One region of the Mesorhizobium sp. M7D.F.Ca.US.005.01.1.1 genome, then DNA from elsewhere that is predicted to be linked to it. Evidence: predicted binding sites of a transcription regulator. Region 1 holds the regulator's gene; each other region holds the start of a gene.
The links. The regulator LexA, encoded in region 1, represses DNA repair genes until DNA is damaged. The targets are predictions, from matches to a motif close to TGTTCNNNNTGTGTTCNG.
Positions count from the first base shown of each region.

Region 2: a site for LexA is predicted at 4,111-4,128, ahead of dinB (DNA polymerase IV). Genes of this name have one in related genera too.
Region 3: a site for LexA is predicted at 2,679-2,696, ahead of EJ076_RS05390 (DNA recombination protein RmuC). Genes of this name have one in related genera too.

Region 1 is NZ_CP034453.1:4,235,357-4,242,516, reverse strand. Features, by position in the region: gene EJ076_RS20280 (AMP-binding protein) at 1-92, shown strand, start outside; gene kynA (tryptophan 2,3-dioxygenase) at 89-925, shown strand; gene kynU (kynureninase) at 1,003-2,250, shown strand; gene lexA (transcriptional repressor LexA) at 2,688-3,425, shown strand; gene EJ076_RS20260 (ComEC/Rec2 family competence protein) at 3,419-5,884, opposite strand; gene gltX (glutamate--tRNA ligase) at 5,986-7,160, shown strand, end outside.
Region 2 is NZ_CP034453.1:5,314,648-5,321,807, forward strand. Features, by position in the region: gene EJ076_RS25785 (methylated-DNA--[protein]-cysteine S-methyltransferase) at 1-27, shown strand, start outside; gene EJ076_RS25790 (2OG-Fe(II) oxygenase) at 24-767, shown strand; gene EJ076_RS25795 (sigma-70 family RNA polymerase sigma factor) at 810-1,742, opposite strand; gene EJ076_RS25800 (alpha/beta hydrolase) at 1,831-2,772, opposite strand; gene EJ076_RS25805 (dihydrofolate reductase family protein) at 2,878-3,465, opposite strand; gene EJ076_RS25810 (helix-turn-helix domain-containing protein) at 3,620-4,036, shown strand; gene dinB (DNA polymerase IV) at 4,165-5,412, shown strand; gene EJ076_RS25820 (hypothetical protein) at 5,550-5,891, shown strand; gene EJ076_RS25825 (cupin domain-containing protein) at 5,941-6,969, opposite strand; gene EJ076_RS25830 (FGGY-family carbohydrate kinase) at 7,104-7,160, opposite strand, start outside.
Region 3 is NZ_CP034453.1:1,113,117-1,120,276, reverse strand. Features, by position in the region: gene EJ076_RS05400 (cation diffusion facilitator family transporter) at 1-900, shown strand, start outside; gene EJ076_RS05395 (GFA family protein) at 964-1,368, shown strand; gene EJ076_RS05390 (DNA recombination protein RmuC) at 1,375-2,646, opposite strand; gene def (peptide deformylase) at 2,750-3,280, shown strand; gene fmt (methionyl-tRNA formyltransferase) at 3,286-4,239, shown strand; gene EJ076_RS05375 (N-acetyltransferase) at 4,236-4,742, shown strand; gene truA (tRNA pseudouridine(38-40) synthase TruA) at 4,765-5,535, shown strand; gene EJ076_RS05365 (transporter) at 5,583-6,215, opposite strand; gene dapE (succinyl-diaminopimelate desuccinylase) at 6,221-7,160, opposite strand, start outside.

The sequences.
Region 1 (7,160 bases):
ACCCGCGATCGGTGAAATTCATCGCCGCTCTGCCCAAGACCCAGACCGGCAAGATCCAGCGCTTCCGGCTGCGCACGGAGAAAATCAATTGAGCGAGCCATACGATCCGGCGTCCGAAGGCGCACAGATGTCGTTCAAGGAGCGCATGTCCTACAGCGACTACCTGCACCTTGAGAAAGTGCTGGAGGCCCAGACGCCGCTGTCGTCGGCGCACGACGAGATGCTGTTCATTATCCAGCATCAAACCTCCGAACTGTGGATGAAGCTCGCTTTGCACGAGATTGGCGCTGCGATCCGTTCTATCCGCGCCGACCGGCTCGAGCCGAGCTTCAAGATGCTGTCGCGCGTCGCCCGCATCTTCGAGCAGTTGAACAACGCCTGGGACGTGCTGCGGACGATGACCCCCAGCGAATACACCGAGTTCCGCGACGCGCTCGGCCAGTCCTCGGGTTTTCAGTCCTGGCAGTATCGCGCCATCGAGTTCATGGCCGGCAACCGCAACCTCGCCATGCTCGGGCCGCACAAGCACCGGCCTGACCTCAGCGGAAAGCTGGAGGCGATCCTGGCCGAGCCATCGCTCTACGACGAAGCGCTGCTGCTTCTGGCGCGCAACGGATTCGACATCGGCACTGATGCCAGGCGCACGGACTGGCGTGAAACGCGAACCGAAAATGAAGAGGTTCTGGTCGCCTGGCAGACCATTTACCGTGATCCGCAGCGTTACTGGATGTTCTACGAACTGGCCGAGAAGCTGGTCGACTTCGAGGACTATTTCCGCCGGTGGCGCTTCAACCACGTCACCACGGTCGAGCGCATCATCGGCCTGAAACGCGGCACCGGCGGCACGTCGGGTGCTTCGTATCTCAAGAAGATGCTCGAGGTCGTGCTGTTCCCGGAGTTGTGGACGGTCCGCACCCGGCTCTGACATCATCGAAATGAAAACAAGCTCACTGAGGGGACGCTCTGTGGCGGAAAACCTTCGCGAACAACCGAGGACTGACCATGGGTGGAATTCCTGATCTCGCTGCAATCGAAGCGATGGATGCCACGGATCCGCTGCGTGCCATGCGCCATCGTTTCATTCTGCCGGAAGGCGTGATCTATCTCGACGGCAATTCACTTGGGGCAGCGTCTCATGCCGTTTTTGGCGAGCTGCAGCAGGCGGCGACCCAGGAATGGGCCCAGGGTCTCATCCGGGCCTGGAATACAGCCGGATGGTTCGAGATGCCGATCGAACTCGGTGACCAGCTCGGGCGCCTGATAGGAGCCGGGGCCGGCCAGACCGTCGTCTGCGACACGACGTCGACCAACATCTACAAGGTGTTGCATGCGGCGCTGGAGATGCGGCCCGGCCGGTTGGCCATCGTCGCCGAGGGCGACAGTTTTCCCACCGACCTGTACATCGCCGAAGGCGTGGCCTCGACCCGGGATGGCGTCCTGCTGCGCCTCGCGGGCGTCGACGCGCCAACCATCGAAGAACTGATCGACGAAAGCGTCGCGGTGGTGCTGGTCAACCACGTCAATTACAAATCGGGTGAACTGCGCGACATGGCGGCGCTGACGCGTAAGGCTCATGCGGCCGGAGCGCTGGTCGTCTGGGATCTATGCCACACCGCCGGCGCTCTGCCGGTCGAGCTCGATCACGCAAATGCCGACTTCGCCATCGGCTGCACCTACAAGTACCTCAACGGCGGTCCGGGCGCGCCGGCCTTCATCTATGCCGCCCGGCGCCACCACGGCGAGATCAGCCAGCCACTCAGCGGCTGGTGGGGGCATGCGCGGCCCTTTGCCTTCGAACAGGGTTACGTGGCCGGCACCGGTATCCGCCGCTTTCTGTGCGGCACGCAGCCGGTCCTGTCGATGCGGGCGCTCAAGGGTGCGCTTGCCATCTGGAACGACGTCGACATGGCGGCATTGCGAAAGAAAAGCGTCGCGCTGACCGAACTGTTCATCCAGCTCGTCGAAGCAAAGTGCGGCGCCTATGGTCTCACGCTGGAGACCACCCGCGACACGACCAGCCGCGGCAGCCAGGTGTCGTTCCTTCACGATCATGGCTATCAAATCATGCGGGCGCTGATCGAGCGTGGCGTGATCGGTGATTTCCGCGCGCCATCGACCATCCGTTTCGGCTTCACGCCGCTCTATGTCGGCTACAAGGATGTGTGGCTGGCGGTCGAGGTGCTGGAAGACATTCTGCGCACGGGTGCATGGAAGGACCAGCGTTTCGCCGTCAAGGAGGCCGTTACCTAACGCAGCCGTCTCGACGATCTGTTGTCATAGACTCTCCCCTTGGTCGGATGACGAAGAGACGAATTTCCAGCTCGCACATGCGTTCGTTGCTGGTGGCCAGTGCAGGCTACAATAATTAACCAAGGTTGGCGTTTTGGCTTCGTTTCGTTCACGGCAAACGAAAGCTGGAAAGCCCACCGTCGAGGGGCCTGTCGGCAGCCATGCCAGGCCTGATCTCGGGATGGGCCACAGGCTATTAACCATAACAATTTCAATGTCGGAAAGCGCACTGCGACGGCATGCAGGCGTCGACGAGATCCGCTTGCAACCGCGGAATAATTTCCGCCACCTTAACAAATTCATTAAACTTTAAACGGTTGCAGAACACAACTGGAACAGATAGTGTTTGTTCTGGGTTTGTTTTTCTGATTCTGGTTTCAGGTACCCTGGGGGCCGCCATGCTGACGCGCAAGCAACACGAACTGCTGATGTTCATCCATGAACGCCTGAAGGAAAGCGGCATTCCGCCATCCTTCGATGAGATGAAGGAGGCGCTCGATCTTGCCTCCAAATCCGGGATTCACCGGCTGATTACGGCACTGGAGGAGCGCGGCTTCATTCGCCGGCTGCCCAACCGGGCACGCGCGCTGGAAGTGCTGCGGCTGCCGGATTCGATCGCGCCCGGCCTCAACGCGGCAAAAAAATTCTCGCCAAGCGTCATCCAGGGCAGTCTTGGTCAAGGCGGCCTTGGCCGGCAGATCAAGCCGGCGCTTTCGCGGATGTCTTCGGCCGGCAATGACGACGACGTGGTCTCCGCGGTGTCGATCCCGGTGATGGGCCGCATCGCTGCCGGTGTGCCGATCGACGCCATTCAGCATCAGACGCATTCGATCTCGGTGCCGCCGGACATGATCATGGGCGGCGAGCACTATGCGCTGGAGGTCAAGGGCGACTCGATGATCGAGGCCGGCATTTTCGACGGCGACACCGTCATCATCCGCAATGCCGACACGGCGAGCCCCGGCGAAATCATCGTGGCGCTGGTCGATGAAGAGGAAGCGACGCTGAAGCGGTTCCGCCGCAAGGGCGCCTCGATTGCTCTCGAAGCCGCCAATCCGGCCTATGAAACCCGTATTTTCGGGCCGGACAGGGTCAAGGTGCAAGGCAAGCTCGTCGGCCTGATCCGCCGCTACTGAGGCAGCTGCGGTTTAACCACTGGCTTCTCGGGTCTCTTGAAGGGCGGCAGTCCCCTCGCCTCGCGTGAGAATTTGCGTTGTTCATGCCAAGGCCGGTAGGGCCTGTCCACCGCGAAGCTGACGGTTGCCGGCGCGGTCGCCGACTGGCGATCGAAGAAGACGGCAGCACTGCCTTTGCGAGCCAGTTGTCGCTTGGTGATGACGAGAACCAGCGGATCGTGACAAGCGTCATAGGCCGTCGCGTCATTGATTACGATCAGCCCGGCGAAGCCGCAGGCTTTCCACGTGTCCTTGCGATCCTCGACATAAGCAATGATCGCGCCGGACGTGTGCTTGGCGAGACAAACGCCTGACGTGCAATAGAACGGCGATCCCGGCGGCAGTTCCGGGGCATCCGCGATCTCGAATTGTGCGTCTCCTTGGGTGAAGACTTCCGGCACGACGATGGTTTCGGATGTCAGTGCGCGCTTCCAGTTGTCGACGGTGAATTCGTTCGGCCGTGCGCGGCTGACGGCGAACTCGCCGCCGCCGATCGGCAACGCAACCAGTCGAGCGTCCTCGGAGATCAGCACGTCGGGTGTGCGCGTATCCGAAACGGTCAGCAGGCCGGCAAGCGCGAAGGGAAGAGCGGCGAGCCGCAGCCATGTCGTCGCCATCGTCGCGATGACCAGGGCAATCGCCACCAGCAGGACAGACTGCTGCGAAATCAATCCGACTCCATCGACGGGCGAACGCTCGGAAATCCATCCGGACATGGCGATCATCGCGGTCAGGCCCTTGCCCATCACATAAAGGAATGGACCATCGGCGCCGAAGGGCATCGCCAGCGCACTGAGGACGGCGAAAGGCATGACAACTAGTGACACGATTGGCATGATGGCCAGATTGGCGAACAGGCTTAGCGGCGACACACGCTGAAAATGCCAGATAGCAAACAGCGCCGTGGCGCCGCCGGCGATGATGGATGTCATGGCCAAGCCGCCCGCCGCCAGCAGGAATTTTCGCGTCAGGAAGCCGGGCAAGGATCGCTTCGGCGGCGGCGGTCTGGTTTTCCCCGCGCGATGATCCGACCAGCCGGCATAGGCGCCGACAAGTGCTGCGGTTGCCGCGAAGGACATCTGGAAGCTCGGGCCGACCACCTCGTGCGGCGACACCACGATGACGGCGATCGCCGAGATCGCCAGATTGCGCATGGTGAGTGCCGCCCGATCGAACAGAACGGCAATCAGCATCACCGCCAGCATGATGAAGCTGCGCTCGGCGGCAACGACGACGCCAGAGATGATGAGATAGGCAGCGATCGAGAACAGTGCCGCGGCGGCGGCATATTTCTTGACCGGACGACGCGCGGAAAAGTCGGGAAACAAGGCGAAGGCGCCGCGCAGCAGACCCATGATGGTGCCGGCGACCAGCGCCATGTGCAGTCCTGAAATGGAGATGATGTGGTAGATGCCGGTACGCCGCATCGCTTCATTGATTTCATCGGGAATGCCGGCGCGCACGCCGACGATCAGCGCCGCGGCGATCTCACCTTCGGCGCCACCAATGCTGGCCCTGATGTGGTCGGCAATCGCTTCTCGGGCATTTTCTACGCTTGAGGAAAGGCGGGCCGATAGCGGCATGTCGCCGTCATCGGTGACGACAAGCTTTGGATTGCCGAGAAAGAACCCGCTGCCGCCGATGCCGGCGAAATAACTGTCAAAGGAGAAGTCGTAGCTTTCCGGCCGCACCGGACCGGTCGGCGGCAACAACTTGGCATATCCAATGATCAGGGATCCGGCTGTCATGTCTGCCGGGATCTTGCGTGCCGAAAGCCGCACCCGCTCCGGCATATAGCGCAATTTCGGCCTTGCGGTCGAAGTCACGTCGATGGTCAGCCGGATGCGGCCGCTCTCCATCTGGTCGATCGAGACGACTCGGCCGGTCACCTGCGTCGAGATTTCCGACCCCAGCATCTGCGTGCCCGCGCGCCACGTTTCGACCTTTGCGGCGAGTAGCCCGAGCGCACACAGCAGCGCGGCCATGAAGCACAGATGGGTCTTCGGCCATGAACGGGAGACCAGCGCACAGAGCGCCGCCAGGGCGACGACCGCGACGGGCTTGGCAAAGTCAGGCTCCGCCGTCAGCGAAAAATAGCCGATCGCTCCGATCGCCAGGCAGACCGGCACCAGCAGGAAGGCCACGCCTCGGTCGAGTTCCAGGCCCGCTGCTGTGGCTACGCTATGGCGCAAGCGAGGCAGCGAAATCCGGCCGATTTGCCGGCGCACGCGCACGATCCTGCCGGTTTCGGCAACTGGAACAGAGGCGCCGACATCCGCTTGTAACGGCGCTTTGCCGGGAGCCGGCACGAGGGGCGACGGCGGCGGCAGCGGGGCTGGCAGAGGCGCAAAAAGCGACCGTTCGCTGACGCCAATGACAGCGTCCTCGCCCTGATCCGAGCCCCAGCCTCGTCCAGCCATCGGGTCTGCCCCTTGCGCCCTCGACACCCTATGCTACATGAACGCCAACCGCGCGAAAGTCCGCGCGACAGCACCCGCTTCAGATGGTTTCCGAGAGTTCCATGTCCGACAAGGTCGTCACCCGTTTTGCCCCCTCGCCCACCGGCTACCTGCATATAGGCGGCGCGCGCACGGCGCTGTTCAACTGGCTGTATGCAAAGCACACCGATGGCACGATGCTGCTGCGCATCGAGGACACCGACCGCGAACGCTCCAACGAAGCCGCGACCGCTGCCATTCTCGACGGGCTTTCCTGGCTCGGCCTTACCTGGGACGACGAGCCGGTGTCGCAGTTCGAGCGTGCGCCGCGCCACCGCGAGGTGGCCGAGGAGCTCGTGCGCATGGGCAAGGCCTATTATTGCTACGCGACGCCGGCCGAGCTGGAGGCGATGCGCGAGGCCGCCAGAGCCAAGGGCCTGCCGCCCCGCTATGACGGCCGCTGGCGTGACCGCGACCCCTCAGAGGCTCCTGCAGGCGCCAAGGGCGCCATCCGCATCAAAGCGCCGACCGAGGGCGAGACCATCGTCCATGACCGCGTCCAGGGCGAGGTGCGCTTTCCCAACAAGGATCTCGACGACTTCATCATCCTGCGTTCGGACGGCAATCCGACCTACATGCATGCCGTCGTCGTCGACGATCATGACATGGGCGTCACCCACATCATCCGTGGCGACGACCATTTGACCAATGCCGCCCGTCAGACCGTGATCTATGACGCCATGGGCTGGGACGTGCCGTCCATGTCGCATATCCCGCTGATCCACGGCGCCGACGGTGCCAAGCTGTCGAAACGGCACGGCGCGCTTGGCGTCGAGGCCTATCGCGCCATGGGCTACCTGCCGGAGGCGCTGCTCAACTACCTGGCGCGTCTCGGCTGGAGCCATGGCGACGACGAGATCATGTCGATCACGGACATGATTTCCTGGTTCGACATCGGCGATGTCAACAAGGGCGCGGCCCGCTTCGATTTCGCCAAGCTGGAAGCCATCAACGGCGCGCATATGCGCCGCATGAGCGATGCCGAGCTGTTCGATATCTTCATCGCCACCCTGCCCTATCTGGAGGGTGGCCCGGCAATGGCCTCGCGCTTGAACGACGCCAACAAGGCGCAGTTGCTGGCAGCACTTCCGGGCCTGAAGGAGCGCGCCAAAACGCTGGTCGAACTCGTCGATGGCGCAGCCTTCCTGTTTGCCACGCGACCGCTGCCGATCGATGACAAGGCCGCCCTTCTGCTCAA
Region 2 (7,160 bases), 1.1 Mb from region 1:
CTGCTTAACAAGGAGGCTGCGATATGAATGCCCATGCCAAGGTTGCCACATCGGTGGTCGAAGCCGCTCAGACACGCGTCGCCGCCTACGACTGGCCAACCCTTGCCACCGAACTCGACGGCTTCGGCTGCGCGGTGATCGAAAAGCTGCTCTCGCCCGAAGAGTGCCGGCGGATCGCCGGCCTCTATGCCAGGGAAGAACATTTCCGCAGCCACATCCATATGGCCAGGCACGGCTTCGGCAAGGGCGAGTACCGCTATTTCCGCTATCCCTTGCCCGACCTTTTGGGCGGCCTGCGCAGCGCGCTCTATCCCAGGCTGGCCGAGGTCGCCAATCGGTGGAACGAGCGCATGGGGCAGGCCATGCGCTATCCCCCGACACATGCGGCGTTTCTCGAGCAATGCCATGCCGCCGGCCAGACGCGACCGACCCCGCTGCTGCTGCAATATGTGCCTGGCGACTTCAACTGCCTGCACCAGGATCTCTATGGCGACCTCGCCTTCCCGCTGCAGGTGGCGATCCTGCTCTCGGAACCCGGCCAGGATTTCACCGGCGGCGAGTTCGCGCTGACCGAACAGCGGCCGCGCATGCAAAGCCGTGTCGAGGTGGTGCCGCTGCGCCAGGGCGATGCTGTCGTCTTCGCCGTCCACAACAGGCCGGTGCAGGGAAGCAAAGGCAATTACCGCGTCAACCTGCGCCACGGCGTCAGCCGGCTGCGCTCAGGCATGCGCCACACCGTCGGCATCATTTTTCACGATGCGAAGTGAGCGTTCTCCCTTCTCTCCTTATGGGAGAAGGGAGGCCGCGCTTCATCCTGCGTCCTCGAGCACCATATCCAGTATCCAGGGGCAGGCATAATAGTCGGAAATGCGGTCGATGACGCCGCCATCGGCATGGATCCGCACGAGATATGCCGGCCGCCATTCCTCGCCATGCAGCCTGTCGACGACCAGCACGATCTCCCCTTCGATCGCGCCTTGCTGCATACGCCAAGGCTCGCCGCGCTCATATTCGACGAAATAGGGCGAGCCCGACAGCAGGCCGTTGTAGCAGTCCGAGACCCGCAGCCGCGCATCGGCGCTAGCCATTGCCCGCACCCCATCCCAGTCTCGCCTGTTGAACAATTCGACATAGCGATCGAGTAGCCGCGCCAATTCGGGGTCGTGTGCCGGTGCCGCGACCGGTTGCGCCGGCAAGGCGGCGAGCTTGGCGCGGCCGCGGTTGAGCGCCGATTTGACACCGCCTGATGTCGAGCCGACCAGCTCGGCGATCTCCTCGAGCGAATGGTCGAAGACATCCTTGAGCAGCACGCAGGCGCGCTCCTTCGGCGGCAGATGCACGACCAGCCGCTCGATGGCACGGCCGGCGCCGGGACCGGCGGGCTCGACAGGCAGCACGATGTCGTCGCCGGCATAGCCGGCCTCGGCCCGCTGTCGCGCCTGGCGGTTGCGGATAAAGTCGATGCAGCGGTTGTGGGCGATGCGGAACAGCCAGGGCCGCAGCGCCTGCGCATCGTCGAGCCGTTCGATCTTGCGATAGGCCTCGAACAGCGCCTCTTGCATGATGTCCTCGCCATCGAGGGCCGAACCGGTCATGCGCGCGCAGTACCGGTGCAGCTTGACGCGCAGATGCGAAACCGTCCCCAGGAACGCGGCATAGCGCCGGTCGAACAAGCCCTCGGGGTCGAGGCGCGGCTGCATGCCTTGCCTCGTTTCGCGGGATTTGCGGATCTGCTGGTTCATCGCGGCACGTCGGTCAGCGTCGCCGCAGCATCGGGCAGGCGCGGCACATCCACAAGCACGAATCGCGATACGACCAGCCGGCGCATACTCACGCCGCTCTGTCGCTGGCGGCCTTGTCACGGGTGGCCGGCAAGCCCAGTTTCGGCCGCACCCAGGTGGCGAAGCGGCCGATCGCGTCGTCGGCTTCCGGCGCCCGGCCGGCCATCATCTGGAAGGAATGCAGCATGCCCTCGAAGACGTCGAGCCGTGTCTCGACCCCGGCCTGCCTGGCGCGCTCGGCGAACATGCGGCTTTCGTCGACCAGCGTCTCGTCGGCGCCGGCTTGCAGGAACACGGGCGGAAAGCCGGTAAGGTCGGCATAAAGCGCGCTGACCTCCGGATCGAGCCGGTCGCCGTCACCGATGAAGTTGGTCACCAGCCAGTCGACGGCGGCCTTGGCGAAGGCCGGGTCCTTTTCGCGGTTGGTCTCGTAGCTGGCGGCGGTCAGCGCCATGTCGAACCAGCCGGAGATGATCAGCGTGGCGACGGGCAGCGGCCGCCCTTGCGCACGCAGCCGCTGCAGGACGCCATAGGTCAGCACCGCACCGCAGGAATCGCCGGCAAGCGCGATGTCGCCGGCGTCGAAGCCCCGATCGGCGAGCCAGTTCCAGACCGTCATCGCCACGTCGAGCTGGGCCGGATACTTGGCCCGGTGCGCCAGCGGATAGTCGTAGAGCAGCGCCCGGCAGCCGACGGCCTTGGCCAGATGCCCGACCAGCTTGCGGTGCGTGTAGATCGAGCCGCCGATGAAGCCGCCGCCATGCGCATAGAGCAGCACACGCCCCTCGTCGGCGCCCTTCGGCACCGTCCACATCGCCGGCAGGCCGCCGGCATCGACCTCGATATAGTCAACGCCGCCGGGTTCGCCGGTCAGTGCCGTCCAATGGGTGTCGTTGTGGTCGATGATCGCTTGCGGGCTGGTCAGTTTGCCCGCATTGGCGGCGATCGCCGCGTAGTGGTTCCTGTTTGCCTCGCTCTGCGTGCTCGCCATGATGATCTCCCTGGTTACGGATCGCGGGCTGCGCGACCTTCCAAAGCCAAGGACGAACGGGCGGACAAGAAAGATACGTCGGAGCCCTGATTTTCTCTCTCTGCCTCACCCCACCGGCGCATAGCTGTTGACCACCATGCCGCAGGCATAGGCCTTCGAGCCGAGCAGCGCCAAGTTTTGGAAACCGCCCTGGTCGAAGATGCGGCGTCCGGCACCCAGCACCGCCGGATTGATGAACAGCTGGAACTCGTCGACCAACCCGGCCGCGATCAGCGCCGAGGCGAACCCGGCGCCGCCGAACACCGCCATGTCGCCACCCTCGCCCGCCTTCAGCGCATTGACCTCGCGCGGCAGGTCGCCGCTGGCGACCCTTGTGCGCTCCCATACCGAGTGCTTGAGCTTGTCGCTCAGCACCACCTTCTGGGCGTCGACGACGCGCTGCGCAAAGGCATAGAACGGGTCGCGCGGAAATTTCTTCGCCGCATTGCCCCAATGGGTAAGATACCCCTCCTGCACCATCTTGCGGCTGAGCAAAATGGTGTCGATGCCGGCGAAGACGGCGTTGAAGTCCTGCTTCAGCTCGTCGTCCCAGCCGCTCTCGTCACCCCATTCCCAGAGCTGCCAGGGATGGTCCTCATTGGCGCCGACAAAGCCGTCGACCGACATCTGCATCTGAAGGATCAGCTTTTTCATCATCGTTCTCCTCGGTTTGTCCCGGCTCAAAGCGTGCAGGCGAAATTGCGGGGCAGCGAGCCGCATGGCCAGCGTTAAATGGTTTACATTTGGAACTATTGACGCAAGACGAAAATGATATCAATAGTAAAGTGATTTAAAAATGGAACCATAGATGTCGACGCGCGAAAAATCCGGCTGCCCGATCAACCTGTCGCTCGAACTCGTCGGCGACCGCTGGACGCTGCTCATCATCCGCGACCTGGTTTTCGCCGGGAAAAGGCACTTTCGCGAATTCCTGCAATCCGACGAAGGCATCTCGTCACGCACGCTGGCCGAGCGGCTGCAGACGCTGCAGGACGAAGGCATCCTCATTCGCAGCGACGACCCGACGCATGGGCTGAAGACGGTCTACCGGTTGACCGAGGCCGGCATCGACCTGTTGCCGGTGCTGGTGACGCTCGGCGCCTGGGGCAGCAAGCACCGCAAGGCCGACGATCATCTGGCGCGGATCGCCGACGAGCTGGCGGCCGGTGGCGAGGCGGCGCTGGAACAGATGAAAGCAGCGCTGCGGGCCGATCATATCGTCTAGGTGGCGGCGCTCAAGCCGAGCCGGCACTGCTCTTTGCTGCACAAATCGCTCGCCGCTTGACAATGATCCGCCTTTGTTCTCTATTTGTTCCGGTCTATCAGCAACTGCGGATGTGCGGTCGGGTCGGGATGGAAACGACAGCCACCATCCTGCATGCCGACCTCGACGCCTTCTACGCCTCGGTCGAGCAGTTGCTCGACCCGTCGCTGCGCGGCAAGCCGATCGCGGTGGGCGGTGGCGTTGTGCTCGCCGCCTCCTACGAGGCGCGCGCCTTTGGCGTGCGCGGCGGCATGCCGGGGCGCAAGGCGCGCGAGCTCTGCCCGCAGCTGATCTTCGTCGGCGGCAATTTCAGCGACTACCAGCGGCTTGGCGACGCGGCGATCAAGGTGCTCGACGATTTCACGCCGCTGGTCGAACGCATCTCCATCGACGAGGCCTTTGCCGACGTCGCCGGCTGCACGCATTTGTTCGGCTCGCCACAAGAGATCGCCACAACCATCCGCCGCCGCGTGCGGGCCGAACTCGGCCTGCCGATCTCGATCGGCGTGGCGCGCACCAAGCACCTGGCCAAGATCGCCTCGCAGGTCGCCAAGCCCGACGGGCTGGTCGTCGTCGAGCCCGGCACGGAGATCGCCTTCCTGCACGACCTGCCCGTCGGGCTGATGTGGGGTGTCGGCCCGGCAACCAGAGCGCGGCTGGCCGAAATCGGCGTCGAGACCATCGGCCAGCTGGCCAGGACCCACAGCGGCGCGCTGACGCGGCTGCTCGGTCCCGCCGCCGGCGAAAAGCTCGCCGCCCTGTCCTGGAACCGCGACCCGCGAAAGCTGGAGACGAAGCGCCGCGCGCATTCCGCCGGCGCACAATCGGCGCTTGGCCAGAAGCTGGCCGTCGCACGGGTCATCGTGCCCACTCTGCTGCATCTGGCCGACCGCGTCGCCAGCCGGTTGCGCGCCAAGGCGCGGGCCGGCCGCACGGTGACGGTGCGCGTGCGCTTTGCCGATCTCAGCACTGTTTCGCGCTCGATCACCCTTGACCAGCCGATCTCGGCGACAACGATGCTAGCCGAGATCGCAGGCGATCTGGTGCGCGGCGTGCTTGCCGACCACCGCCAGGAGAAGACGATCTCGCTGCTGGCGATCTCGGTGTCGCACCTGGAAGAAAGCATCGAGCTCCAGCTCGAACTGCCGCTCGGCCTTGCCGACGAGAAACGCCGGCCCGGCACCAGGAAAGGCCTGGCACGCTTCGACGCCGACCGCGCCATCGACAAGATCCGCGAGCGCTTCGGCAAACAGGCGGTCGGCTACGGCACGGTGGCGCTGGAGGCGGCACGCTCGGTGCCCGACGAATTCAGGGAACTGGCACAGAAGGAGCTGTGAGCGCGGTTGACGCCATTGGCGTCCTGAATCCGACCGCGCCGGCATTGTAACTGAGGGGCGGCAGGCCGTGAAAAATCTTGATCTCCTCACTGGTGGCTATTCGAGTAAGATGTCCCTGACACAAACCATGGAATCTCATGTTCGCACCCTTCATCGTTTGCGCGTTGGTCACAGCTCTCAGCGCGGTTGTCAGTCTCGGTTTCTCCCTGGCTGCCATCATGAACGAAACCGGCAGCGCCCGGACAGTGGCATTGTACGGCTGTGCGCGCAGCGCAGCTTTGGTGGTCGCAAGCGCCGTGCCATTTTTTACGGGTTCGACGGAATGGCTTGAAGCCATCGCCTGGATAATGATCCTCGTGCAGGCTGGGGATGCCGTCATCGGCACCTCGATCGACGACCGGATGAAAACCTTCGGCCCGGCCGGCACATCGCTCGCCAACCTTCTCGCTCTCCTATGGCTCATCCAGTCTGTTCAATGAGTTCACGAGAAACAGCTTCAGCGCGCGATATTGGTGTGGCTGGAGCGTCTTATTCCGTCGCCTCGCCATCCCAGTACCGCTTCACCCCAGCCATGTCGAAAATGCCGTCGCGCCGGCGCAAGGCGTCGACCGCCATCTTGTTGGAATCGGGATAGACGCAGACCTCGTTGGGGTTTTTCTCGCCGATCATCAGATAGCGGCACGGTCCCGTACCGCTATTGAGGAAGGAATGGCCGACCGCCAGGCCGGCGGGAAAACAGACATAGTCGCCGGCTTTCATTTCGTGGCGCTCCTCGCCAAGCAGCAGCGTCACCTGCCCCTCCAGGATCAGCGCATGTTCCTCTTCGAGCATGTGATAATGCCTAGGCGCCAGGCGCATGCCGGGGGCCGGAGCCTCGATCAGCATGCCGACATGATAGTCGGACCGTCCCAAGGCGGCATAGGTGAGGTGTTTGGACTGACCACCGAACCGCGCCCCCTCGCCTTCCTGTTTCCACTCGACGGCATCGCTGGCGACCGGCGGGATCGGAGTGGCTGCTGCCTTGGTGACACCGGCTGTCACATCCGACGGCAACGGATCGCCGGTGGCAAGGCCGGTGTCCTCGCCGTCCCAGTAGCTTCGGGTTGCAGCGAGATCGAAGATCGCACGGCTGCCCAGCGCGCGCACCAGCACCTTATTGGAGGCGGTGTAGACGACAACGTCGTTCGGGTTGCGCTCGCCGACAATGACATAGCGGCACGGCGCGTCGCTGGTGTTGATCAGGCAATGCCCCGCCGCTGTACCGGCCGGAAAACAGATGTAGTCGCCGGCCTTCATGGCATAGGCGGCGGCGCCGACATAAGCGGTGAGCGCCCCTTCGAGGATGAAGACATGCTCCTCCTCGAAAATATGGTAATGCGCCGGCGAGGTCTGCTTGCCCGCCGGCAACTCCTCGATCGCCACGCCGACATGGTAATTCTCACCAAGCGCGGCCAGCGACAAATGCCGGTAGCGCACGCCGAAGCGCGGCACATCGGACCATTCCGTCCATGGCACGCTGTCCGATGCGAACGGCACGGGCGCTTTCTCGTCTGGCATCGGGCCTCCCTGTCGCCCTGCCCTCGTCGTAAGCCGCAGGAGGGTCCACGACAGAACAAAACTGCCAGCTTCCGGCTAAGCCGCCAAGCGGTGTTCGCGACGCTCCTGACAAAGCCGGACAGGAGTCGCTCGCTTCAACTCCGGATCGCCTTGCCCGCCTGCTGCAGCAGCTCGAACGCGGCGAAGCGCTT
Region 3 (7,160 bases), 3.1 Mb from region 1:
GTGACCAAGTTCGCCGCCGCCCTCTTCACCGGCAGCTCGGCGATGCTGTCGGAAGGCGTGCACTCGCTGGTCGATACCGGCAATGGCGGCCTGTTGCTCTACGGCATGCATCGCGCCGCCCGCCCGGCCGACCGCACGCATCCGCTCGGGCACGCCCGCGAGCTGTATTTCTGGAGTTTCATCGTCGCCCTTCTCGTCTTCGCGCTGGGCGCCGGCGTGTCGTTCTACGAAGGCGTGGTCCATATCATGGCGCCGGAGCCGGTCGCCAACGCTGAGGTGACCTACATCGTTCTGGGTCTTGCCTTCCTGTTCGAAGGCAGCTCGTGGTGGGTGGCGCTGAAGGAGTTTCGCAAGCAGAAGGGCAAGGAGGGCTGGCTGCAGGCCGTGCAATCGAGCAAGGATCCGAGCGTCTACACCGTGCTGTTCGAGGATAGTGCGGCCCTGCTCGGCCTGATCGTCGCTTTCGCCGGCATCCTGGCGGCGGAACTGCTGGAGATGCCGGAGCTCGACGGCGCCGCCTCGATCGGCATTGGGCTGATCCTCGGCGCGACGGCGATCTTCCTGGCACGCGAAAGCAAGGGCCTGCTGATCGGCGAGCCGGCATCACTCGAGGTGCAGAGACAGGTGCTGGCGATCGCCCAGCAAGATCCGGCGGTGCAGCGGGCAAACGGCGTCCTGACCGTCCATATGGGGCCGACAGAGATCGTCGCCGGCCTGAGCATCGAATTCGAGGATCATCTGACGGCGCCGGAGATCGAAGCCTGTGTGGAGCGTCTGGAGGCGAAGCTGAAAAAAGAGATGCCGGAGATCACGCGGCTGTTCGTCAAGCCGCAGACGTCAGGCACCTGGGAAAAACGGCGCAAGCTGATCGAGACCGCATCCGATCCAGCGCTGGACTAGCGCTGCGCCGTTGCCTCGCGGCCTTGCCCCGCTAAGATCGTCGGGAATTCTGGAGGAGCGAAGATGAAAATCGACGGCGGCTGCCATTGTGGCGCCATTACCTACGAGGCAGAGGTCGATCCTCAAAAGACGAACATCTGCCACTGCACGGACTGCCAGCAACTGACCGGCACGGCTTTTCGCGTGACGGTTCCGGCGCCGGAAAGCAACTACCGCATCACCAAGGGCACGCCGAAAATCTACATCAAGATCGTGGCGAGCGGCGCCAAGCGCGCCCAGGCCTTTTGCGCCGACTGCGGCTCGCACCTTTACGCCACGTCGGTCGGAGATGGTCCGAAGGTCTATGGAATTCGAGTGGGAACCGCGCGGCAACGCCAGGAATTGACACCGACACAGCAGAAATGGCACCGCTCGGCGCTGCATTGGTTGCCGGAATTTCAGGGCATGACCACGGTGGAGGAGCAGTAGCGCGGCTCAGTCGTCGCCTTCGACGACCCTCAACCTGAGCTGTCCGGTTTTCGAATCGGCAACGCGGGCGCCCGCGTCGACCTTCGCCACCGGAGCCCGTGACGCTGCGTCCGCGACAGCATCGCCGTCTGGCTGCGCGCCGAACTCGAGCGCCTCGATCTTCTGGCCGCGCTTGGTGACCTTCGAGGTCGAAACCAGGATGTCGTCGATGTCCTTGGCCGACTGGCCGAAATGGACCTGCAGCTTGCGCACCCGCTCGTCGACACGCGCAACGTCCTCCATCAGCCGGATGACCTCGCCCTGGATGAGATGCGCCTGTTCGCGCATGCGCGCATCCTTGAGGATCGCCTGGATGACCTGGATCGACAGCATCAGCAGCGACGGCGAGACGATGACGACGCGGGCGCGGTGCGCCTTGTGCACGATCGCCTCGAAATTCTCGTGGATCTCGGCGAACACCGATTCCGACGGCACGAACATGAAGGCGGTGTCCTGCGTCTCGCCCTGGATCAGGTATTTTTCCGAGATATCGCGGACATGGATCTCGATGTCGCGGCGGAAGGCCTGCGAGGCTGCCTTCTGCAGGTCGGCGCCATCGGCGGCGCGGATGGCGTTCCAGGCTTCCAGCGGAAATTTTGCATCGATGGCGAGCGACGGTGCGCCGTTCGGCATCTTCACCAGGCAATCGGGCCGGCTGCCGTTCGACAATGTCGCCTGGAATTCATAGGCGCCGTGCGGCAGGCCGTCGGCGACGATCGCCTCCATGCGCGATTGGCCGAAGGCGCCCCGCGTCTGCTTGTTGGAAAGGATCGCCTGCAGCTGCACGACCTGGCCGGCGAGCGACTGGATGTTGCCTTGCGCGACATCGATGATCGCCAGCCGCTCCTGCAATTTGGCCAGGCTCTCATGCGTGGATTTGGTCTGCTCGGTCATGGTCTGGCCAAGGCGGCCGGTCATGGCGTCGAGGCGCTGGCCGATCGACTGCGTCAGTTCCGCCTGCCGTGCCCCGAACACTTCGGCGATGGCGCCCATGCGGCCCTGCATCTCGGCCTGGCTTTGCAATATGCCGGCCATCCGCGCCTCGGCGTCGCGGGCATGGTCGGCGGCTTCGGCGGCAGCGACAGCCCGCGCCTTGGCCGACCGCCACAGCGCGATGACGAGCGCCACGAACAGGCCAAGAAACAGCAAAGCGCCGAAGGCCAGCGCATGGCCGAGCGTGATCGTGGTGGCGCCAAGCCGGGCGACAGGCTCCGAAAGGATAGTGCTCAGATCATTCATGTGGACAGCATAGACGATTCGCCCTGATAGCACAGATCAAAACGTGAACGAGCCTCAAGCCCAATGGTTGACGCTTTTCGCTGGAGGTCTTAGGTGGAACGCCATGCCGATCAAGCCGCTCATCATCCTTCCCGACCCCATCCTGCGCCAGGTTTCCAAGCCGGTGGAGCGCGTCGACGCGCCTTTGCGCAAATTAGCCGACGATATGCTGGCGACGATGTATGACGCGCCCGGCATCGGGCTGGCGGCAATCCAGATCGGCGAGCCGTTGCGCATGCTGGTGATCGATCTGGCCAAGGAAGACGAGACGCCGGCGCCGCAGGTCTTCATCAACCCGGAAATCCTGGAGAGCGCCGACGCGCGCTCCGTCTACGAGGAAGGCTGCCTGTCGATCCCGGACTATTACGCCGAGGTCGAACGCCCGGCCTCCGTGCGGGTCAAATATCTCGACCGCGACGGCAAGTTGCAGGAGATGGAGGCCGAGGGCCTGATGGCGACCTGCCTGCAGCATGAGATCGACCACCTCAATGGCGTGCTGTTCATCGACCACATCTCGAAGCTGAAGCGCGACATGGTGGTGAAGAAATTCAAGAAGCTCGCCAGGGACAAGGCGCCGGGCAAACTGGCGGGATAGGGGAAATGCCCCTTCGCGTCATCTTCATGGGCACGCCTGAGTTTTCGGTGCCGACGCTGCGCGCGATTGCCGAGGCTGGACATGAGATATCAGCCGTCTACACCCAGCCGCCGCGCGCCGCCGGACGGCGCGGGCTGGAGCTGACGCCGTCGCCGGTGCAGCGCGAGGCGGAGCGGCTGGGCATCGAGACGCGGACACCGACTTCGCTCAAGGGCGAGGCCGAGCAGGCCGCGTTCCGTGCCTTGCAGGCCGATGTCGCCGTGGTCGTCGCCTATGGCTTGCTGCTGCCGAAAGCGGTTCTGGAGGCGGCCCGGCTTGGCTGCATCAACGGCCATGCATCGCTGCTGCCGCGCTGGCGTGGCGCGGCACCCATCCAGCGCGCCATCATGGCCGGCGACCTGGAAAGCGGCATGATGGTGATGCGCATGGAAGAGGGTTTGGACACCGGTCCGGTCGGACTGGTTGAAAAATGCGCCATCGAACCCGATATGACAGCCGGCGATCTGCATGATCGGTTGATGAGTGTCGGTGCGACCCTGATGGTGGAAGCGCTGGCGCGACTGGAAAGGAACACCCTGACATTTGCCGCCCAGGCGGTGGAAGGGGTGACCTACGCCAAAAAAATCGATAAATCCGAGACGCGCGTGGACTGGACTCGCTCGGCGAGCGAGGTCCACAATAGCATTCGTGGCCTGTCGCCCTTTCCCGGCGCCTGGTCCGAGATAGGAATTGGCGGCCGCCCGGAGCGGCTGAAACTGCTTCGCTCGACGCTATCGCAAGGCCTGTCGCCTTCGGAAGATTTGGGCGAGTCGGGAGGAATTCTCGATGATCGGCTGACGGTCGCCTGCGGGGCAGGCGCGATCAGACTGGTCGAAGTTCAACGGGCGGGCGGAAGGCCCGCTGCCGCGTCGGAGTTCCTGCGCGGGGCCAAGATCGAAAAAGGAATGAAATTCTCATGAGCATGATGTCGATACGCGCGGCGACGCCGCGGGATCGCGAGGCCATTCGCCTCGTCGAGGAACACGCTTTCGGCCAGCAGGCGGAGGCCGGGCTGGTCGACGCGTTGGTGACTGGCGGCGACGCCGTTGCCGAGCTGGTGGCGGAAGAAGACGGCCAGGTGGTCGGCCACATCCTGTTTTCGCGGCTGTTCGTCCAGAATGGCGGCAAGACCTTCGCCGCCGTAGCGCTTGCGCCGCTGGCGGTGGAGCCTTCGTTCCATGGCAGCGGCATTGGCGGCGCGCTGATCCGCGAGGCGCATATCCGCCTCAGGGACGGCGGCGAGACGCTGGCCGTGGTGCTCGGCGACCCCACCTATTACGGGCGTTTCGGCTATAGCCACACGCGTGCCCAGAACTTCGAAAGCGAGTACCAGGGCGAAGCACTGCAAGCGCTGGCCTGGGGCGACGCACCAGAGGCAGGCAGGCTGGTCTACGCCTCCGCCTTCACCGCTCTCGCCGCCTAGGCGAGAGCGTACAGCAGCCGGTATGCCGCGTTTTCGCCTCGACATCGAATATGACGGCAGCCTGTTTGCCGGCTGGCAGCACCAGGCGGATCAGCCTTCGGTGCAGCAGGCGATCGAGCAGGCGATCGAAAAATTCTGTGGCGAAGTGGTCAGGCTGCGTGCCGCCGGGCGCACCGATGCCGGCGTGCATGCGACCGCCCAGGTGGCGCATGTCGACCTCGCCAAGGCGTGGCCCGGCGACAAGGTGCGCGATGCGATCAATGCCCATTTGCAGGCGGCCGGCGCGCGCATCGCCGTCCTGAAGGCGGCCGTCGTCCCGGACGGCTTCGATGCGCGCTTCTCGGCCACCGGCCGCCATTATCTCTACCGCATCCTCAACCGCCGCGCGCCGGCCGCGCTCGACAAGGGCAAGGTGTGGTGGGTGCCGAAGCGGCTCGACGCCGGCGCCATGCATGAGGCGGCGAAGGTCCTGCTTGGGCGGCATGACTTCACCACCTTCCGCTCGACCCAGTGCCAGGCCAACAGCCCGATCAGGACGCTGGAGCGGCTCGATGTGATGCGGCAAGGCGACCTGATCGAGGTAAGGGCCTCGGCGCGCTCCTTCCTGCACAATCAGGTGCGTTCGATGGTCGGCTCGCTCAAGCGTGTCGGCGACGGCGGCTGGACCGAGGCCGACCTGAAGGCGGCACTCGATGCGCACGACCGCGCCGCCTGCGGCCAGGTGGCGCCGCCAGACGGGCTTTTTCTCATCGGCGTCGATTATTCGGGCGTCGATTATCCTGAGGTCGACTAACCAGGATAGAGGCGGAAGGCTCTATCCGGGATAGAGGCCCGAAGGCTCTATCCGGAGACGAACCCGGAAAGGCTCTGAGCCCCGACATCATCCGGCACGGTGATGCCGAGCAGTGTCTGCAGGCCGAACAGCACCAACAGCGACGCGATGAACATACCGACGAAAACGCCGGTGCCGATCGCTGGGCCCTTGCCGATGGTGGCGTTGGTCATGCGCCAGGTCAGCACCATCGACAGGGCAAACAAAAGCAGCGACACGAGGCTCGAAACCTGGCTCGCGGACGACAGGAAAAGCCGGATCAGCGCCGAGGGCAGCATCAGCCAGGCGGTGATGGCCGAAGCCCAGTTGCTGGCAACGACATAGTGGACGAAGCGGCCGCCTATGCCGGCGCGCGGCGCGATCAAAGCGAGCGCAATCAACGGCAGCACCCAGGAGCCGATGTCGACCGTCGCCAGGCGCACCAGCATGCTGAAGCGACCCGCGAAGGCATCGGGATCGCCGATCTCGTTGGCGATGCCGACCCAGCCGACGATCAGCGCCGGTGCGGCAACGACAATGGCGAAAAAGGAATTCCAGAAGCCGTCGGCCGACAGGTCGAGCAGGCGCAATCCATCGGCCTTGCCGAGCATCAATCGCCAGGCGCCCGTCAGCGAAGCTTGGGTTTCGTCCGCCGAAAGCATGTTGCTCAGCCCTGTCCGAACCAGTCTTCGATGAAGCGCTGGTAGATTCGCGTCAGCGTTTCAAGATCGGCAATGGCGACGCGTTCGTCGACCATGTGCATGGTCTTGCCGACCAGCCCGAACTCGACCACCGGACAATAGTCCTTGATGAAACGCGCGTCGGACGTGCCACCGGAGGTCGACAGCGTCGGCTCCTTGCCGACCGCCGACTTGATCGAGCCGCGCAGCGTTTCGATCAGTTTGTCGTCGCGGGTCAGGAAGACATGGCTTGGCCGGTCGCGCCAGACGAGCTCGTAGTCGACCGGCGTCTTCTTGCCCTGCCGGTACTTCTTGCGCCTGGCCGCCTGGTCGAGCCGGTTGTGGATCTCGGCCTGCAGGGTCTCATCAGTCCAGGTGTCGTTGAAGCGGATGTTGAAGGTGGCAAGCGCCTTGGCCGGAATGACATTGGTGGCCGGATTGCCGACGTCGATGGAGGTGATCTCCAGATTGGTCGGCTGGAAATCCCTGGTTCCCTTGTCGAAGACGGGATGCAGCAAGGCGTCGACCAGGCTCATCAGCCCGCGCACCGGATTGTCGGCAAGCTGCGGGTAGGCGACATGGCCCTGGCGGCCATTGACTGATATGGCGCCGGACATCGAGCCGCGGCGGCCGATCTTGATCATGTCGCCGAGCGCGTCCGGGTTGGTCGGCTCGCCGACGATAGAGGCATCCCATTTCTCGCCCCTGGAAGCCGCCCATTCGAGCAGCTTGACGGTGCCGTTGATGGCCGGCCCTTCCTCGTCGCCGGTGATCAGCAGCGAGACCGAGCCTTTCGGACCACCATTCTGCTCGACATGGCGCGCCATGGCGGCGATGAAACAGGCGATGCCGCCCTTCATATCGACTGCGCCACGGCCATACATCTCGCCATTGGCGATCTCGGCGGCGAAGGGCGGATGCGTCCAT